DNA from 2 places in the Lactobacillus sp. ESL1191 genome. Region 1 is predicted to be linked to the other one. Evidence: predicted binding sites of a transcription regulator. Region 1 holds the regulator's gene; the other holds the start of a gene.
The links. The regulator LexA, encoded in region 1, represses DNA repair genes until DNA is damaged. The targets are predictions, from matches to a motif close to CNAACANNTGTTNG.
Positions count from the first base shown of each region.

Region 2: recA (recombinase RecA) is a predicted target of LexA. The motif match lies at 4,638-4,651, and genes of this name have one in related genera.

Region 1 is NZ_CP196365.1:902,858-911,760, reverse strand. Features, by position in the region: gene ACSYSN_RS04785 (hypothetical protein) at 1-260, opposite strand, end outside; gene ACSYSN_RS04780 (MerR family transcriptional regulator) at 324-692, shown strand; gene lexA (transcriptional repressor LexA) at 773-1,396, opposite strand; gene ACSYSN_RS04770 (DUF896 domain-containing protein) at 1,541-1,789, shown strand; gene ACSYSN_RS04765 (YneF family protein) at 1,854-2,069, shown strand; gene ACSYSN_RS04760 (ABC transporter ATP-binding protein) at 2,137-3,891, shown strand; gene ACSYSN_RS04755 (ABC transporter ATP-binding protein) at 3,894-5,681, shown strand; gene ACSYSN_RS04750 (FAD-binding oxidoreductase) at 5,816-7,213, shown strand; gene ACSYSN_RS04745 (class I SAM-dependent methyltransferase) at 7,275-8,453, opposite strand; gene ACSYSN_RS04740 (lysophospholipid acyltransferase family protein) at 8,537-8,903, opposite strand, start outside.
Region 2 is NZ_CP196365.1:441,240-450,142, forward strand. Features, by position in the region: gene ymfI (elongation factor P 5-aminopentanone reductase) at 1-433, shown strand, start outside; gene ACSYSN_RS02435 (helix-turn-helix domain-containing protein) at 499-1,602, shown strand; gene pgsA (CDP-diacylglycerol--glycerol-3-phosphate 3-phosphatidyltransferase) at 1,622-2,182, shown strand; partial or broken gene ACSYSN_RS02445 (ABC transporter ATP-binding protein) at 2,352-3,500, shown strand; partial or broken gene ACSYSN_RS02450 (ABC transporter permease) at 3,502-4,124, shown strand; gene ACSYSN_RS02455 (hypothetical protein) at 4,137-4,307, shown strand; partial or broken gene ACSYSN_RS02460 (ABC transporter permease subunit) at 4,268-4,583, shown strand; gene recA (recombinase RecA) at 4,730-5,842, shown strand; gene rny (ribonuclease Y) at 5,988-7,619, shown strand; gene ACSYSN_RS02475 (helix-turn-helix transcriptional regulator) at 7,774-8,754, shown strand; gene ACSYSN_RS02480 (FAD-binding protein) at 8,795-8,903, shown strand, end outside.

The DNA.
Region 1 (8,903 bases):
AAGAAAAGGCGTAGTAGCCAATGAAACCAGTTGACCTGACCATTAAGGGCAAAACCGTTGGCAAGTGCCACAAGCAGCAGGATTCCCAGAAAGGCAATCGTGATAACTTGCTGGTTAAACAGATTAGCTGCTATTAAGCATAGGCCGCTAAGCAAGTTTAACAGCGTGAGCCAGGCGGGTAGCTCATGGTAGGAACTAATTCCTGCTAGGGCCATCACGGCACCGTAGAGAATGGTTAAAATTTTGGTTAGATAAATCATGATAACTTCCTCCTAACCAAATTAAAGCATCGGGGGTCGACCCGACGTCAAGGAGATGAGAAAATGTTTTTAAATGACTTCATCAGGGAAACGGGGGCAACTAGAGACACAATCAGGCACTATGTTGACTTGAACCTGCTGACGCCGAGCCGGCGTGGCAAAAATTATTGGTTTACGGCGAAGGACCAGGATAACTTCAGCGAGATCAAAGAATTGCAGGAGCTGGGCTTTTCTTTGCAGACAATCCAAGCTATCAAAAACCGTCATGACCAGGCGTGTGGGACGGATTACCAATTGGTTGAAAATCTGCAGCTGGTCAATGCTGAGTTGCAAAAAACCACCCAAGAACTGCAGCAACTCAAGCAAAGACAGGCTAAGTTGCAGGAAGTTAAGTTTATTTTGCAAAAAAAGAACCATCCCTCCAGCCTTTAAGTTAATTGGTTAAAGTGCTAGGGACAGTTCTATTATTATTTATTAGTCCAAAAAGTTAAAAATCGTCCGCAAGGTAACCGTTAAATGATGCGGTTGCGGTAGAGGCCAATGACCTTGCCCAGGATCTTGACACTGGGTAAGATAATCGGACTCATGGTATCATTTTCGGGCTGCAGGCGGTAATGTCCGCGCTCCTTATAAAAGCGCTTGACCGTTGCCTCATTTTCGTCGGTCATAGCCACGACAATTTCGCCATTAATGGCTGAATTTTGCTTGCGCACAATCACATTGTCGCCATTCAAAATACCGGCATTAATCATACTCTCGCCCTGAACCGTGAGCATAAAGAGCTCGCCCGCTTCATTGGCAAAATCAGGTGGCAGAGGGAAGTAGTCGTCGATATCTTCAACTGCTAAGATTGGTTGCCCTGCAGTGACCACACCGACGATGGGGATTTCGGTCGGCTTAATGCCCAGAGCTTGTTTACCCTCTTCAGTAATTTCCAAAGCGCGGGGCTTGGTGGCATCTTTAACGATTAGGCCACTACGTTCGAGCCTTGAAAGGTGGCCATGAACCGTTGAAGTGGAAGAGAGGTTAACCCCTTCACAAATTTCCCGAACGGTTGGCGGAAAGCCCCGTTTTTGGACGGTATCATAGATATAACGTAAAATTTCCAGTTGCTTATTAGTTTGTCTGATAGTCATGATTGTGCTCCCTTAGTTGACAATTTTTTGGTTAAGTTAAGTTTAGCAGAGTTTTTTGATTAGTGCAAACAAGTGTTCTAAGTATTTTGAACTTTTTTTCTTGGTCAAAATAAGGTAGACTGCTTTAGGTAAGAGGTGGAAAAAATGACTGAAGATAATGAAAAAAAGCTGATTAACCGGATCAACGAGCTATATCATAAGAAGAAGTCGACGGGTTTGACCGCTGCAGAAGAAAAAGAGCGGGCTAAGCTGCATCAGGAATTTATCAAGAATTTTCGGGCCGGCTTTAAGCAAGATGTTGAAAATCTGGTAATTGTTGACAAAAATGGTAAGGAAGTCACGTCGGAAAAAGCTAAGCAGGCGCAACGTCAAAAAGGTTTAAGAAAAGATTAACTTTGCTCTTTGATTTTACCTGGATTTTCGGTAAGATATATCTATTGGATATGAGGTGATATTTATGAATTTAGGATTAGCGATCTTTTTAATCGTGCTGGCGTTAGTATTGGGCCTAGTAGGTGGCTTCTTTGGTGCTAGAACGTATATGAAGAAGTACTTTAAGGATAATCCGCCAATCAGCGAAGAGATGATTGTTGCCATGATGTCACAGATGGGACAGAAACCTTCAGCCAAGAAGGTAAACCAAGTGATGAGCATGATGAAGCATCAAAAATAAGCATCTTGCTAGATTGAAAAAAGACGGAGCCATCTCCGCCTTTTTGTTTATGTAAGATAGGTGAAAAATGAAAATATTTTTTAAATTGGGTTGGTTCTTTAAAAAAGAACGTAAGCGGTACTTAGTCGGTGTGACCTTTTTGGCTCTGACTTCAATCGTTAACTTGGTGCCACCGCGAATTTTGGGCCTGATGGCCGATCAGTTAAAGTTGGGACATATTAGCTGGCAGGAGTATGGGATGTTAATTCTGGCCATTATCCTAGCGGCATTACTACTATATGGTTTCCGCTATTTTTGGCGCCGCCAAATTTGGGGTGGTTCAGCTGAATTAGAATTGCAGCTGCGAGCAAAGCTGTTTGCTCACTTTATGGAAATGGACCGCACCTTTTACCAGCGGCACCGGACCGGTGACCTCATGGCTCACGCCACCAATGACATTTCGGCGGTGCAGGAAGTAGCTGGAGAAGGGGTTTTAACGCTAGTCGATTCACTGATTATGAGTGTTTCAACGATGGTCGCCATGATTGTTTTTGTCGATTGGCGATTGACCGTTGTAGCGCTTATTCCTTTGCCCTTCTTAGCTTGGGGTGCTTGGAAATTGGGCGACCAGTTGCATGATGCCTTTGACCAGTCGCAAGCGGCCTTCTCACGGTTAAACAACAAAACCCAAGAATCTGTGTCAGGAATTAAAGTGTTGAAGACCTTTGGTCAAGGAAAGGAAGATACCGCCGCTTTTCAACAGATGACGGCTGAAACGATTAATATTAACAAGCGGGTCTTCAAGTGGGATTCGCTGTTTGATCCACTGGGGACCTTACTGATAGGTCTGACCTATACCATCACGATTATTTATGGTGGCCTGCTAGTCAGTAACCAGGTGTTGTCGATTGGCCAGCTAGTTTCCTTTATTGCCTATATCGGCAACATGGTTTGGCCGATGTTTGCCATCGGCTATCTCTTTAATATTTTGGAGCGGGGAAGTGCCAGCTATGATCGTGTGGAAAAGCTTCTCGATGAACAGCCGGCAATTACGGATCAACATGCTAATCCGCAACTTGATGCAGCTGCCATTAACGGGGACTTGAGCTTTCATATTAAGTCGTTTGCCTATCCTGATGAACCGCAGATACCGATTTTGCATGGGGTGGACTTCACACTTAAAACGGGCCAGACACTTGGCCTAGTTGGTAAAGTAGGTGCAGGCAAAACGACCATTATTCAGCTCTTGCTTCGTGAGTTTGACCAGTATGAGGGGCAAATCACCCTAAATGGACACGATATTCGCGAGATTCCTCTTAACATCTTATTGCGGGCCATTTCTTATGTACCCCAAGATAACTACTTGTTTTCAACCAGTATTCAAAAGAACATTGCTTTTTCTAAGGTTAATTCAGCTGAGGATGCGGTTGTGGCCGCCGCCAAGAAGAGTGATCTGCACAATGATATCTTGCAAATGCCGGGTGGTTATAACACTTTGGTTGGTGAAAACGGTGTTTCGCTCTCAGGTGGGCAAAAGCAGCGCATGTCGATTGCGCGTGCCTTACTCAAGCAGAGTCAACTTTTGATTCTGGATGATGCCTTATCAGCTGTTGATGCCAGAACAGAGCAGGCGATTTTACAGTCCTTGCGGCAAGAGCGGGCCGGCAAGACGACCATGATTGCTACCCATAGGTTGACTTCAGTGATGAAAGCGGATCTGATCTTGGTGCTGAAAGATGGGCAAATTGTCGAACGTGGTACCCACGAGCAGTTGCTGGTTCAGCAAGGTTGGTATGCGGACATGTGGCAACGTCAGGAACTAGAAGAAAAGGTAGGTGAGTAAGGATGGACAATGAACATATGCAGTCGGTGTGGTCGCAAGAAATTCCCGTTAAAGAGCAGCTCAGTATCTTTAAACGGCTGCTACGCTTTGTCATGCACTTTAAACGAGAAATGCTGATTGCCGGTATTGGCGCCTTTCTAGTTAGTGTCATTAATGTGTTGCTACCTTATGGGTTGCAGTATTTTTTGGACAATTACTTAATTAAGACTGATGTCACTAGCCAGGTGATTTTATTTGCCGGTCTGCTCTATGCCTTGGGTTCTGTGCTTAAGGGGGGCTTACAGTTTACCTATGAGTACTTTTTTTCCTTGGGTTCAGAGAAGTCGCTGGAAGGTTTGCGCGGTGAACTATATCAAAAGTTGCACACACTGGGAATGCGCTACTTTGACCAGACGCCAGCCGGCTCAATCGTATCGCGGGTAACCAATGATACGATGACGCTGAGTAACTTCTTAACGGTGCTGTCCAGTGTGGTGATGTCCTTTTTCGCGATTTTTTCTGCTCTAGTGGCCATGTTTACAACCAACTTTTTGGCCGGGTTAATTGTGTTGGCTTTTCTGCCATTACTTTTACTAATTATTTGGCAGTATTCTAAGCGCAGTTCCAAGCTCTATCGCAATTATCGCGAGCGCCTTAGTCGAATTAATACGAATTTAAATGAGTCAATTGAAGGGGTTGCTTTAATTCAGCAATTTAAGCAAGAGGAGCGGATGACCGCTAACTTTGAGCAGGAAAATGCTGCGCTGATGAAAACGCGTTTTGCCATGATCAATTTGAACTCACTTTTATTGTCACCCTTGACTAGCCTCCTGTATTCCTTGACCTTGGCCCTTACTTTAATGTACTTTGGCTTCCCCTTACAGAAAACTTTTGTACCAGCCGGAGTGGTTTACGCCTTTTCACAGTATATTTCGCAGTTTTTCAATCCGATTGCTAACATGATGGATCAGATGACTTTCTTCCAGGACGGGATTGTTGCCGGCAAGCGAATCTTTCGGATTTTGGATAATACCGATTACGAGCCGGCGCAAGAGGCCCAGCAAGGTCTAACCATCACCCAAGGTAAGATCGAATTTAAACACGTCAGTTTTTCTTATGATGGCGAGCATGAAATTCTGCACGACATTTCCTTTACTGTTAATCCGGGTGAAACACTGGGCATTGTTGGTCATACTGGCTCGGGTAAGAGCTCGATTATTAACGTAATGATGCGCTTCTATGAGTTCTATCAGGGAGAGGTTTTGATCGATGGTGTTAACATTAAAAAGTATCCTAAAGAAGAGTTGCGGGCAAAATTAGGACTGGTTTTGCAGGAACCGTTCATGTTTTATGGGGATATCAATTCAAATATCAGACTTTATAATGACCAGATTAGCGACCAGCAGATTGAAGCAGCCGCACAGACCGTTCAAGCTGATGGCTTCATTGCCAACTTGCCAGGTAAATATCATGCCAAAGTGGGCGAAGGCGGCAGTGAATTTAGTCAAGGCCAGCGGCAACTGATTTCATTTGCGCGCACCCTGGTAACTGACCCCAAGATTTTAGTGCTGGATGAAGCAACGGCAAATGTTGATACCGAAACGGAAACGCTGATTCAACAAGGACTAAAGAGTTTGCGTAAGGGTCGAACCACGCTGGCAATTGCCCACCGACTGTCGACAATTGTTGATGCTGACCAAATTATTGTCCTTGATGAGGGTAAGATTGTTGAACGCGGTACGCATGAGCAATTACTTACACAAAAGGGCTACTATTACAACCTTTATACCTTGCAGAATAGTCAAAAATAAGCTAAGACATGGATTTTTTTAAAATCCGTGTTTTTTATTGAAAATTGTCTTGATAACGTTTACATAAAAGAGTAAATTTATTGTATTAGAAAAACAGCTAAAATATTTTTGAACAATAAGAGGGAGATTTTTCTATGGAATATCATCAAATTAATCAAACTGACCTGGACAAGTTGCGTAAGTTCGTCTCTGACCCAGACCGCTTTATTACTGAGCCCGACGACCACTGGGACCATGACCAGTTTGGCACAGTTAGAGCTAAGCCTGACCTAGTCATTCAGCCGGTAAACAATGAAGAAGTGATGAACGTGGTTAAGTATGCCAATGATAATCACATTCCTTTAGTACCACGAGGTAATTCAACCGGATTGATGGGTGCCAACCTGTCTGTTGATGGTGGCATTTCACTGGATATGATCAAGATGAACAAGGTCTTGAGTTATGATCCGGATAGTCTAACCATGACGGTGCAAGCCGGCTTGAGACTGAATGATCTCGATGCTTACCTCGAAGACAAGCCTTTTGCTTATATGCCAGCTCCAGCCATGCACTGGGCCACGGTGGCCGGCAATGTTTCCACTAATGCTGGGGGCTTGAAGGCTATTAAATACGGCGTTACGAGGGAACATATTCGTGAATTGAAGGTCGTTTTAACTAACGGTAAACTGTACAAGTTTGGCTCAAAGGCGGTTAAGTCTTCGTCCGGATACTCACTCAAGGACTTAGTAATTGGTGCTGAAGGTACTTTGGCAGTTATTACAGAAGTTACTTTGCGGCTCTATCCAAGACCGCATAAGTCCATCAATGCGGTCATTCCATACCCAAGCTTGAACGATGCAATTAAGTCGGTTCCAGCTATCTTGGCTTCAGGTGTAGTACCGACAACCGTCGAATTCATGGGACGCACGGTAATTGACTTGTGGGAGAAGTTTGCTGGGCAAGAATTCCCAGTTAAAAATGGTAATGGTTTTATCATTCTAGGCTTTGACTCCTTCACCGATGAGGAATGGCAAGCTGAATTGAAGCAGGCTCTTGCAGCGGTAAAAGATTACCGGGCGGAAAGCGCAATTGTCTTGGATGCAGAATCGGACGAAGCCAAAAAGATTTGGCAGTGCCGGGAACAGTTGTTATTGGCAATCCAGCAGTCAACGCCGAAGATGGATGAAATTGACGTCTGTGTTCCAATCGATCACATTCCTGATGTCTTAAACCGGATTGAAGAGTTGGAAAATGAGCTACATATCCGTATTCCAAACTTTGGCCACGCTGGCGACGGCAACTTGCATATTTACCTTTGTTCCGATGAAATGAATGATGAGGAGTATGCTAAGACTAGCGATAAGGTTATTTCTGAATTGTACAAGACTGCCAAGGCGCTTGACGGTAACATGTCCGGAGAGCACGGAATCGGCTATGCCCGGGCTGGGTACTATGAAGACTTTTATGGTCATGATTATACTGAATTGTTACGGCAAGTTAAGGGATTGTTTGATCCGAATACTATCCTTAATCCAGGCAAGATTTTTAAATAATAGTTTAAATTAAAAAAGAGGATGACGTTAAAGTCATCCTCTTTTGCTTTCAAGTGAGCTATTATTGGGCTACCATATAGTCCCGAGTCATTGGCAAATTCTTGCCGGAAGGGCCCTTCGTTAACAGGTATTGGACAACATCAATGTTGCCTGACTCAAAGGAGGCGGCACAGGCCTGCAGGTATAAGTCCCACATTCTGGTGAAGCGTTCACCCATCTTCTTTTCGATGACTGGGCGTTGCTGGTTGAAGTTCCGATCCCAAATTTCAATTGTTCGTTGGTAGTGGCGCCGCAGCATTTCCAGGTCATCAATTTGCAGGTTGCTAGCCACAATGTGGTTGATGTTTTCACTTAGTCCTGGCAAATAGCCACCTGGAAAAATATATTTGTCAAGCCAAGCGTTGCTTGCTCCGCCCTGCTGCCGGGTAATGCCATGAATGAGTGCAACTCCGTCGTTTTTAAGGTATTTGGCCACATCGGCAAAATACTGATCTAGGTTTTCTTGGCCGACGTGCTCAAACATCCCAACCGAGGTAATGTAATCCCATTCTTGGTTGCCCAATTCACGGTAGTCTTCCAGCTTGACTTCGGCCACGTCTTGTAAATTCTGATTGTAAATTTTCTTTTGAACTAGTTTATATTGTTCTTCACTGAGAGTCACCCCGGTAACCTTTAAACCGTACTTTTGGGCCGCAGTTAACATTAAAGTGCCCCAACTGCAACCAATATCTAGCAAAGTTTTGCCCTTTTGGGGATGCAGCTTGTCGAGGATGTGATAGATTTTGGCAATCTGTGCCCTTTCCAAATCGTCTTGATTATCTTCCTCAAAATACGCGCAAGAGTAGGTGAGGGTAGGGTCAAGCCACAATTCATAAAAGTCATTGCCAATGTCGTAGTGACTTTGTACGTCTTTTTCGCTTTGTTGTTTGGTGTGCTTGTCATGTGGCATAAATTTCCGAAATTTACTTGATCGTAAAAAGCTGTTTGAACTTTCATAAGCTCCACAAATCAACTTTTGCAAGCTTCCTTTGATCTCGATTTTTTTGTCCATATAGGCTTCACCGAGTGCTAATGATGCGTTATTTAGAATAGCCGTGGTCGGAATCTTTTCATTAAAAGTAATTTCAATCTCAGGATGGCCATTTCCATAAATTTCGCTTTTATTATCCCAGTATGTTACCTTTACTGGAAAGGGAAATGATTTACTTAGTAATTTTTTATAGAATGTTTTTTCTAACAATTTTGTTTTTCCTCTATATCAACTATTGCATGGTTATTTTAACACTATAAAAAAAGATTGAATCCAATCAGAATTCAATCTTTTTATTTTGGCTGATAGTGAAAGTCGGGGTCTTGCTCGTAGTCAAGTTGGGCCCAAGCATTTTGCATTTGTTCGTCCAAACTTTGTTCATTTTCGCGGGTTAGCTTAATTTTGCGGTCAACTTGAATGGCGTCACCAAAGCAAATTTCCAGAGGTTGCCGCTTGAGTAGCCCCGTAAAAGTTAACGGCCCCTGGTAAACAACGGGAACAATCGGTTTACCCGAAAGTTTGGCAATCGCAATGGTACCACCCTTAAGTTCGTTTGAATGCCGCGTTCCTGAGGGGAAAATAATCAAAGAATAGTTGCCTTTTTTTAGTCCGGTAATGGGGATTTTGAGCGCTGAGGGACCGGGATTATCACGGTCGACC
Region 2 (8,903 bases), 460 kb from region 1:
GACCAAGGTTGACCAGCTGATGCAAGTTAATCTAATAACGCCGATTAAGCTGACTAACTTGCTTGAGTCAGTACTAACCAAAAATGAGTTTAGTCGGATTGTTTACTTAGGGTCGGTTTATGGTGGTGATGGTAGTGCTATGGAGGCGGTGTATAGCTCCTCTAAAGCGGGGCTTGAACGGTTCGCACAGAGTTATGCGCGTGAAGTGGCTTCAGCCAATCTCACCGTAAATGTGCTCGCGCCTGGTGCAGTTGACACCGCGATGAATGCCCAGTTTGATTCTGAAGCCATAGCAGCACTAAAGGCTGAGTTACCGATTGGCCGTTTAGCCACAACCAGCGACATCGCTTTTTGGGTTAAGACACTGCTTGACCGCCAATCTGGCTATTTAACTGGCCAGACAATCTATGTGAGCGGTGGTTGGCTTAAATGATAGTAAAAAATTATGGCAATATGTGATATGCTCAAAGTATAAATAAAGAATAAAAGAGGGTAATTATGGCAGATATCGGAGAAAAATTACAGCACGCCAGAGAAGCAAAAGGATTTTCAATTGAAGATGTTGAAAAAGCGACTAAGATTCAAAGTAGATATCTGATAGCGATTGAGCAGAATGATTTTGCTAAACTTCCTGGCGACTTTTATGTCCGGGCTTTTATTAGGCAATATGCGCAAATTGTTGGCCTTGATGGTAAGCAATTATTGAGTGAATATCATAAAGAGATTCCTAAGGCTGAACCAGAAGAATATGTTGAGGAATCACTCGATAATAAGAGTGAAGAAGTCCGAAAGACGACCAGTAAGAAGAAAAAGCTGTGGCAGGACTATTTGCCCCGAATTATTATTGGCCTCGGTGTAGTTGTGGTTCTGCTGGTTTGCTACGTTGTTTACGCGCACTTCTCAGCTAACAACAACCAAGACAATTCGGCTAACGATGTGGCTGTTTCTTCGGAAAGTTCACAAAAACGCAAAAAGTCTCGGCCTAAAGTGGTTAATCCGGTCAAAATACGACAGTTGGCTGATAATCAGTACCAGGTTACTGGTCTAAAGAAAAACGGCAACCGTGACTTAGTCGTCCGTGCTGGTGATCAAGCTACGACTGTGACTATTACCATGAATGGGGTTAGCCAAAGGGCTCAGCCGCTAGCTGCAGGGCAAAAGCACACCTTGAAGCTGCCGGCCAATGTCCAGTCGGTAGTGGTGACGTTAAGCAATGCATCTGGTACCGCCATTTCAATTGGTAAGAAGAAGGTTCCCTACAATGGGCAAAACACCGTCCTTTCTTTAACTTTCTTGATTGGAAAACGTAACTCTAACCAGAATCAAGCTAACTCAACTAATTCGAACCAGCACCAGCAATCTGACTCAACTGTTAATAACTCTAATTCAAACCAAACTAATACTAACCAAGGCCAGCAGAGCCAACAAAACCAGGGACAACATCAGTCAACTGGCAATAATACTACAACTAATAACCAACATAGTGGCCAGTCTACCCAGAGTAACCAGCAGACTGGACATGGGAACAATCAGACCAATGGTAGCGATCAGAACAAGCAAAGCGGGAGTGATTCAGCTAACAATGATGGTGATAAGAAATAGTGAAATAAGGAGATAGAGCATGAATTTACCTAATAAATTAACGGTATTTAGAATTTTGTTAATACCAGTCTTTATGGTGATTGTCATCTTTGGTGGTAATGCCAGCATCAAGGTTGGTAATACTACGGTATATTGGAATTTACTAGTGGCCGCGGTTGTATTCGCGGTTGCTGCGGCTACGGATTGGTTCGATGGACACATTGCCCGGGCGCAAAATTTAGTGACTAATTTTGGTAAATTTGCTGATCCGCTGGCAGACAAAATGCTAACGATGACAGCCTTTATCATGCTTATTTCTTTGAACTTGGCGCCAGCCTGGGTGGTGGCAATTATTGTCTGTCGAGAATTGGCAGTTACCGGACTGCGGCTTATTCTCGCTGAGAACAAGGGACAAGTGATGGCGGCGGAGATGCCCGGTAAAATCAAAACCACCTGTCAGATGCTCTCAATCATCTTTTTATTAATTGGTAATTTTTTCAATCTTGGTACAATTTTACTCTATCTCGCCTTGATCTTTACCATCTATTCGGGCTGGGATTACTTCCATAGTTCATGGTCTGTCTTTAAAGATTCAATGTAATTTACCTACATAATAACCAAAAACACTAATTTTATTAGTGTTTTTTGTTTGCACTTAAATAGGCAGTAAAGGTTGTCTGAACCCGACTTAATTGATTAACAATAATGAAGTTGCTAGAATTAACTTAAATAGTTCTTGAAAAAAGGGGGGTTATGGTAAAGAGACTCTGATGGTTGAGTTCAAAAAGGTGACTAAGTTATATCCGAAGGTCAAAAAAACCAGCCGTAGCAAATATTAGTTTTGCAATAAATAAGGGGGGAATTTTGCTGTTTGATTGGGACTTCAGGGTCCGGTAAAACAACTTTAATGCGCATGATTAGTGTAACTAAAGGGCAAGTATTAGTAACTGGCAAGGATGTGCGGACCTTTAACCCGGTTAATTTACGGCGTCATATTGGCTATGTGATCCAAAACAATGGTTTGATGCCGCATATGACGATTAGGGAAAACATTGTTCTAGTTCCCAAATTACTCAAGTGGCCCAAAGACAAACTGACAAGTGCGGCGCAAAGACTAATCAAACTGGCTTAGCTCTCCGCATCATGCTTGACCGTTATTCAATGGAGTTGTCTGGGGGGCAGCAGCAACGGATTGGTGTTGTTCGTGCGCTAGCTGCCAACCAAAACCTAATTCTGATGGTTGAACCCTTTGGTGCCCTGGACCCAATTACGCGTGAAAGTTTACAAAAACTGGTTCAAAACCTGCAAATGCAACTGGGTAAGACAATTGTGTTTGTCACACATGACATAGATGAAGCCTTAAAATTAGCAACTAAGATTGTTGTTTTGCATGATGGAAAGTTAATTCAAGTGGGTACACCTGATGAGATTTTACATCATCCGGCAAATGATTTTGTTAAAAGTCTAATCGGAGAAGAGCGGCTTGCGGAAGCAAAATATGAAACGGTTAAGGTCAAAAATGTGATGTCAACTGGGCCAGTTAAGATCAATCTGGGAGCAACTCTGATTGACGTCTTGACCATGATGAAAAAACGTCACGTTGACACTTTATTAGTCGTTGACGATGGTAATCACCTTAAGGGCTATATTTCTATTGATGACTTACCGTGTAGAGATTTTAAAGTAAGTAGTGTGAGTGATATTTTACTAACCGATATTGCTAGTGTAGGTCCAGAAAAATATTTGCGTGACAACTTCCGGCGGTGTTGAGTCGCAATGGGCAGTATATTCCGGTAGTCGACGCGGATCGGAAGCTAGTTGGAATAGTTACTAGGTCAAGTTTGGTCAACGTCGTTTATGAAAAAATCTGGAGCGATAAAAGTTCCCTAGACGAGCGGTCATCAAAAGAGGCGAAATAAAATGACAACGTTTTTGGCTCAACATGGTTCAGAGCTAATTGTTAAAACGTGGCAGCAAATATCCATTTCATTTATTGCATTGGCTTTGGGTATCATTGTGGCAGTGCCACTTAGCCTTATTCTAATGAAGTTTCATCGCATTGCCAAAGTAGTAATTGCGCTTGCTAGTATGTTGCAGACGATACCTGCCTTGGCTCTTCTAGCAATGATGATTCCTTTTTTGGCGTGGGTCGGGTGCCGGCAATTATTGCGCTTTTCTTATACAGTCTGATGCCGATTTTGCGTAATACCTATGTTGGCTTGACTAGTGTAAATCCCGATACGATTGATTCAGCGCTCGGACTTGGAATGACAGAGGTGCAGCTGATGCTTAAAGTTGATATTCCCCTGGCAATGCCGGTACTCATGGCGGGTATCCGATTATCAGCAATCTATATCATTGCTTGGGGCACCCTCGCTTCTTATATCGGTGCGGGTGGATTGGGCGATTTCATCTTCAATGGGCTTAGTCTGTATCAACCTGATTTAATTTTTGTTGGCACAATTCCGGTAATTATCTTAGCTTTGCTGACAGACTATTTGTTAGGGAAGTTGGAACACAAAATCACGCCCCAGGGAATATAAAGGAGGATCATCATGAAAAACAGCTTTAAAAAAATCCTGCTGCTGGTGCTGACTTTTTTGCTAGTAATGGGGACGAGTGCTTACGGCTTACCAGGTCTGGCTGATACCCAAGTAAGTAAAGCAAATATTCGCATTACGGCCCTGACCACAACGTCATCGATTCGGGTAAGAGCATGGGTATGACCAGACTACAGTTATTGTATCTGGTGCGTTTGCCACTGTCGTTATCGGTAATTAGGCTTGAAAAATGTGCTGGTCATCGCAAACTGAATTACGTCAATCGGTTCATTTGTGGGCGCTGTGGGCCTCGGTGACATTATTATTCGCGGAACTAATGCAACCAATGGCAGTGCCATTATTTTAGCCGGGGCTCTGCCAACTGACTTGATGGCAATCCTGGTCGATACGGTCATGAATTTTGCTCAAAAGTGGCTACAACCCAAAGGTCTTAGCAAGTAAATTTTTAAAGAAATTATGTTTTTTTGGCGTAGTTACTAGTGCAGGTTAAAAGTTTAAACGTTTGTTCGGTTTTCCTTGCAAATTGCGCGTTAATCAAAGTATAATTAGTAAGTATTGAAATGATCATTATTTAGGAGGAAAAATTCTTGGCCAAAGATGAAAAGAAGGCTGCACTAGACGCGGCACTAAAGAAAATTGAGAAGAATTTTGGCAAGGGTGCCGTTATGCGGATGGGCGATAAGGCAAACACCAAAATTTCAACCATTCCTTCTGGTTCACTTGCACTTGATGCTGCACTTGGCGTAGGCGGTTACCCCCGGGGAAGAATTGTTGAAATCTATGGGCCAGAATCTTCTGGTAAAACTACGGTTGCTTTGCATGCAGTGGCTGAGGTGCAGAAACGTGGTGGAACTGCAGCTTATATTGATGCAGAAAACGCGATGGATCCTGCTTATGCCGAAGCATTAGGAGTAGATGTCGACTCACTTATCTTGTCGCAACCGAATACCGGGGAAGAGGGTTTACAAATTGCTGACACCCTGATTACTAGTGGCGCAATTGATATTTTAATTGTCGATTCCGTTGCTGCCTTGGTACCGCAAGCCGAAATTGACGGTGAGATGGGCGATAGCCATGTTGGATTGCAGGCCCGACTGATGAGTCAGGCCCTGCGTAAACTTTCGGGCAATATTAACAAGACCAAAACCATTGCAATTTTTATTAACCAGATTCGGGAAAAAGTTGGCATTATGTTTGGTAACCCAGAAACCACTCCCGGTGGTCGGGCACTTAAGTTCTATGCAACTGTTCGATTAGAAATTAGAAGAGCCGAAAAGATTAAACAGACCGGTGGTGAAATTACTGGTAACCGGGTTAAGATTAAAGTTGTGAAGAATAAGGTTGCGCCACCCTTTAAAGTTGCTGAAGTTGACATGATGTACGGGCAAGGGATTTCCCAAAGCGGTGAGCTACTCGATATGGCTGCAGATAAGGATATCATTGATAAGGCTGGTTCATGGTATTCTTACCATGATGAGCGCATCGGGCAGGGCCGTGAGAATGCGAAAAAATATCTGGAGGACCATTCTGATATCTATGATGATGTTCAACAGCAGGTTCGTCATGCCTACGGCATCGATGAAGATGCTATTGCAGAACGGGAAGACCCAGAAAAGGTCAAGGCCAAAAAGGCTCAAACTGCTAGCGCTACCGACAAGGAGGCTTCTGCAAGTGAAGAAGCCAGTAACAAAAGTAAGTAATTTTGAAGAAATAAACCTTGACCTGTAAACGGGGTCAGGGTTTTTTGGTCAATTCACATGCAGTTGTTTGACATCAGCGGCCCGGTTCTTTATCATTAAGACTGTGTGAATAATCTAAAAGAAATAAAAAAAGGCGATAGTAATCATGACAAAAATATTTTTGATTCCCGTCGCGATTGCTTTTATTTCAATTTTATTGGGTGCCGGTATTGGGTTTTATTTCCGAAAGCAGATTTGGGAAAAGAAAGCGCAGCATGCGCAAAACGATGCAGACCATATTTTAACCGAAGCAAAAGCACAAGTAGCTGCCGCTAAAGCAGAAGTCAATGCCCAGAAGCAGGAAGCTGATGCTTTGAAGCAGAGTGCACAAAACACTAAGAAAGAAAAAATTCTTGAAGCTCAGGAAAAGATTCAAGATTATCGACAAAAAGTTGAAGATGAGTTGCATGTCAAGCGCGATGAGATTGCGCGTGACAATAACCGCCTGAAGCAAAGAGAAGATACACTTGATCATAAGAGTTCTTTACTAGTAGAGAAGGAAAATAACCTTTCTGCTAAAGAGGAGCAACTAAAGCAGGAACAGTCCGAACTAAGTAAAAAAATTCAAACTGCCAATGATTTAGTTGAGCAAAGGAAAGAGAGACTCTATGAGGTTGCCCAGTTAGATGATGAGCAAGCGAAAAAGCTGGTTCTGAGTCAACTAGCTGAGGAATTAAGCAAAGAGCGAGCAGAAATGATTCGTGATAGCAACGAAGAAGTTCAAGCTAAGGCCGATCATTATGCTCGTAAGGTGATTATTGATGCGATTCAAAGCAGTTCAGCAGATACAGTAGCCGAAACTACAGTTTCGGTGGTTGATTTGCCTAATGAGGAAATGAAGGGTCGGATTATTGGCCGAGAAGGTCGCAATATCCGTTCTTTTGAAGCCCTCACTGGAATTGATTTAATCATTGATGATACACCAAAAGTTGTCACTCTTAGTGGGTTTGATGCAATTAGGCGTGAAATCGCTAAAAGGGCAATGGAGCGTCTGATTAAAGATGGACGAATTCACCCAGCTCGAATTGAAGAGACGGTGGACAAGGCTCGTAAAGAAGTAAATGATGACATTTATGAGGCCGGTGAAAGCGCATTGATGGAGTTAGGGATTCATAAAATGAATCCAGAACTTGTGAAAGTGCTAGGCAGACTTAAGTACCGCACATCTTATGGACAGAATGTCTTGGGACACTCGATTGAGGTTGCTAAGTTAGCCGGAACAATGGCGGCAGAACTCGGTTTAAATGAAAAATTAGCGGTTCGCGCGGGATTATTACACGATATTGGAAAAGCCATCGATCATGATATTGAAGGTTCACACGTTGAAATTGGTGTGGAATTAACTAGAAAATATCATGAACCCGATGTAGTAGTTAATGCAATTGCGGCCCACCACGGTGATGTGCCGAAGTTATCGTTTATTGCCGAACTAGTAGTTGCGGCAGACACGATTTCTTCTGCTCGACCCGGTGCTAGAAGTGAGAGTTTGGAAAACTATATTAGACGATTGACCGAACTTGAACAAATTGCGAAAAAATATGACGGAGTCAATCAAGCATATGCCATTCAGGCGGGACGAGAGATCCGGGTAATGGTAGAACCTGAAAAGATTTCAGATGATCAGATAACCGTTTTGGCACGAGATATTCGTAACCAGGTTGAAAAAGAACTTGATTACCCCGGTAATATTAAGATTACCGTGATTCGTGAGAAACGGGTTGTAACAGTTGCAAAATAAGAAAAAGATTGAATTGAAAAATTCAATCTTTTTTTATTTACCAATTTTGTAAAGAGTTTAAAAATGTGGCGTGTTCAGACCTAAAATATCGCACTTAATCATTTTTTGCTAAAATGAAAGGGATTACAATAAGCGTATGGTGGAGGAAAATGAGATGCAGAAAAGTGTGATACAGAAATTCAGAAAATTTTCACAAAATCTAGGTTATCCATTTGATAAAATTTCTACCTTACTTGATTTTGGTACAACAGATAAAAGTTTAGATTTAAAATGGCTGAAAAATGCGCACGCGTTTGAAATATTAGATCAAGCAGCAAGCGATGAACAATTGTTGGCATGCAGTGATGTAAGCAATATCTATCAATTTATTCCACCATATTTTGCTGCACTTTCTAGTAAAAATGGGATGCAGGCAATATCGCGTCTCGCGTCATATGAATTATTTGTAGGACCGATTATTTTAGACACATTTGAGGAAGGTGATAAATTACGGATTCACGTCAGTTATTTAAAACAGTATCGAAAAAATTCACGATTTAGTTTGTTAGTTGATCAAATTTCACTAGTAAGCTTGCTTAGAATTGGTACTAACAAATTGATCAAGCCAGTATCAATTGGTAGTAAATTTCCCTATGGTGCTAAAATCAATCATTATTTAGGGATAACAGCTCAAAAAAGTCTTGATAATTATATAGTTTTTAGAAAAGCTGATTTGCTGGAGCCGTTTGTCACCCAAAATGATGTTATCTGGGAATTCATAGAACCAGGGCTAAAAAAATACATCAACAAGGTAAAGGTTGATCAACCCTTTTCGGCAGTTGTTCAAAACACTCTGTTTAGGCTAATTGCTGGGGGTGATTTTCGTTTAAAAGATACATCAGAAGCAATTGGCATTTCTCCGAGAACGCTTCAACGTTGGTTGAAAAAAGAGAATACCACATATCAAAAACAATTAAACATAGTTCAAAAAATTTTGGCACTTAACTTGCTGCAAGATGAAACGATCAGTACTGCAGAAGTCAGCTTTTTAGTTGGCTTTAGCAATGTTACCTGTTTTTATAAAGCATTTAAAAAGTGGACTGGTAAAACCGTTCTAGCTTATCGGCATCAATTGATTTTGGAAAAAATCAGATAGATAGCCAAAGATGAAACTTAATAATGGAAAGGAAAAAATGATGTTTTTAACTGAAAAAGAAAACTGGAATGCAAATTATGATGTAATAGTGGTTGGCTTTGGCGGTGCGGGCGCAACAGCAGCTCGTTTTGCAGCTGATAAAGGAGCTA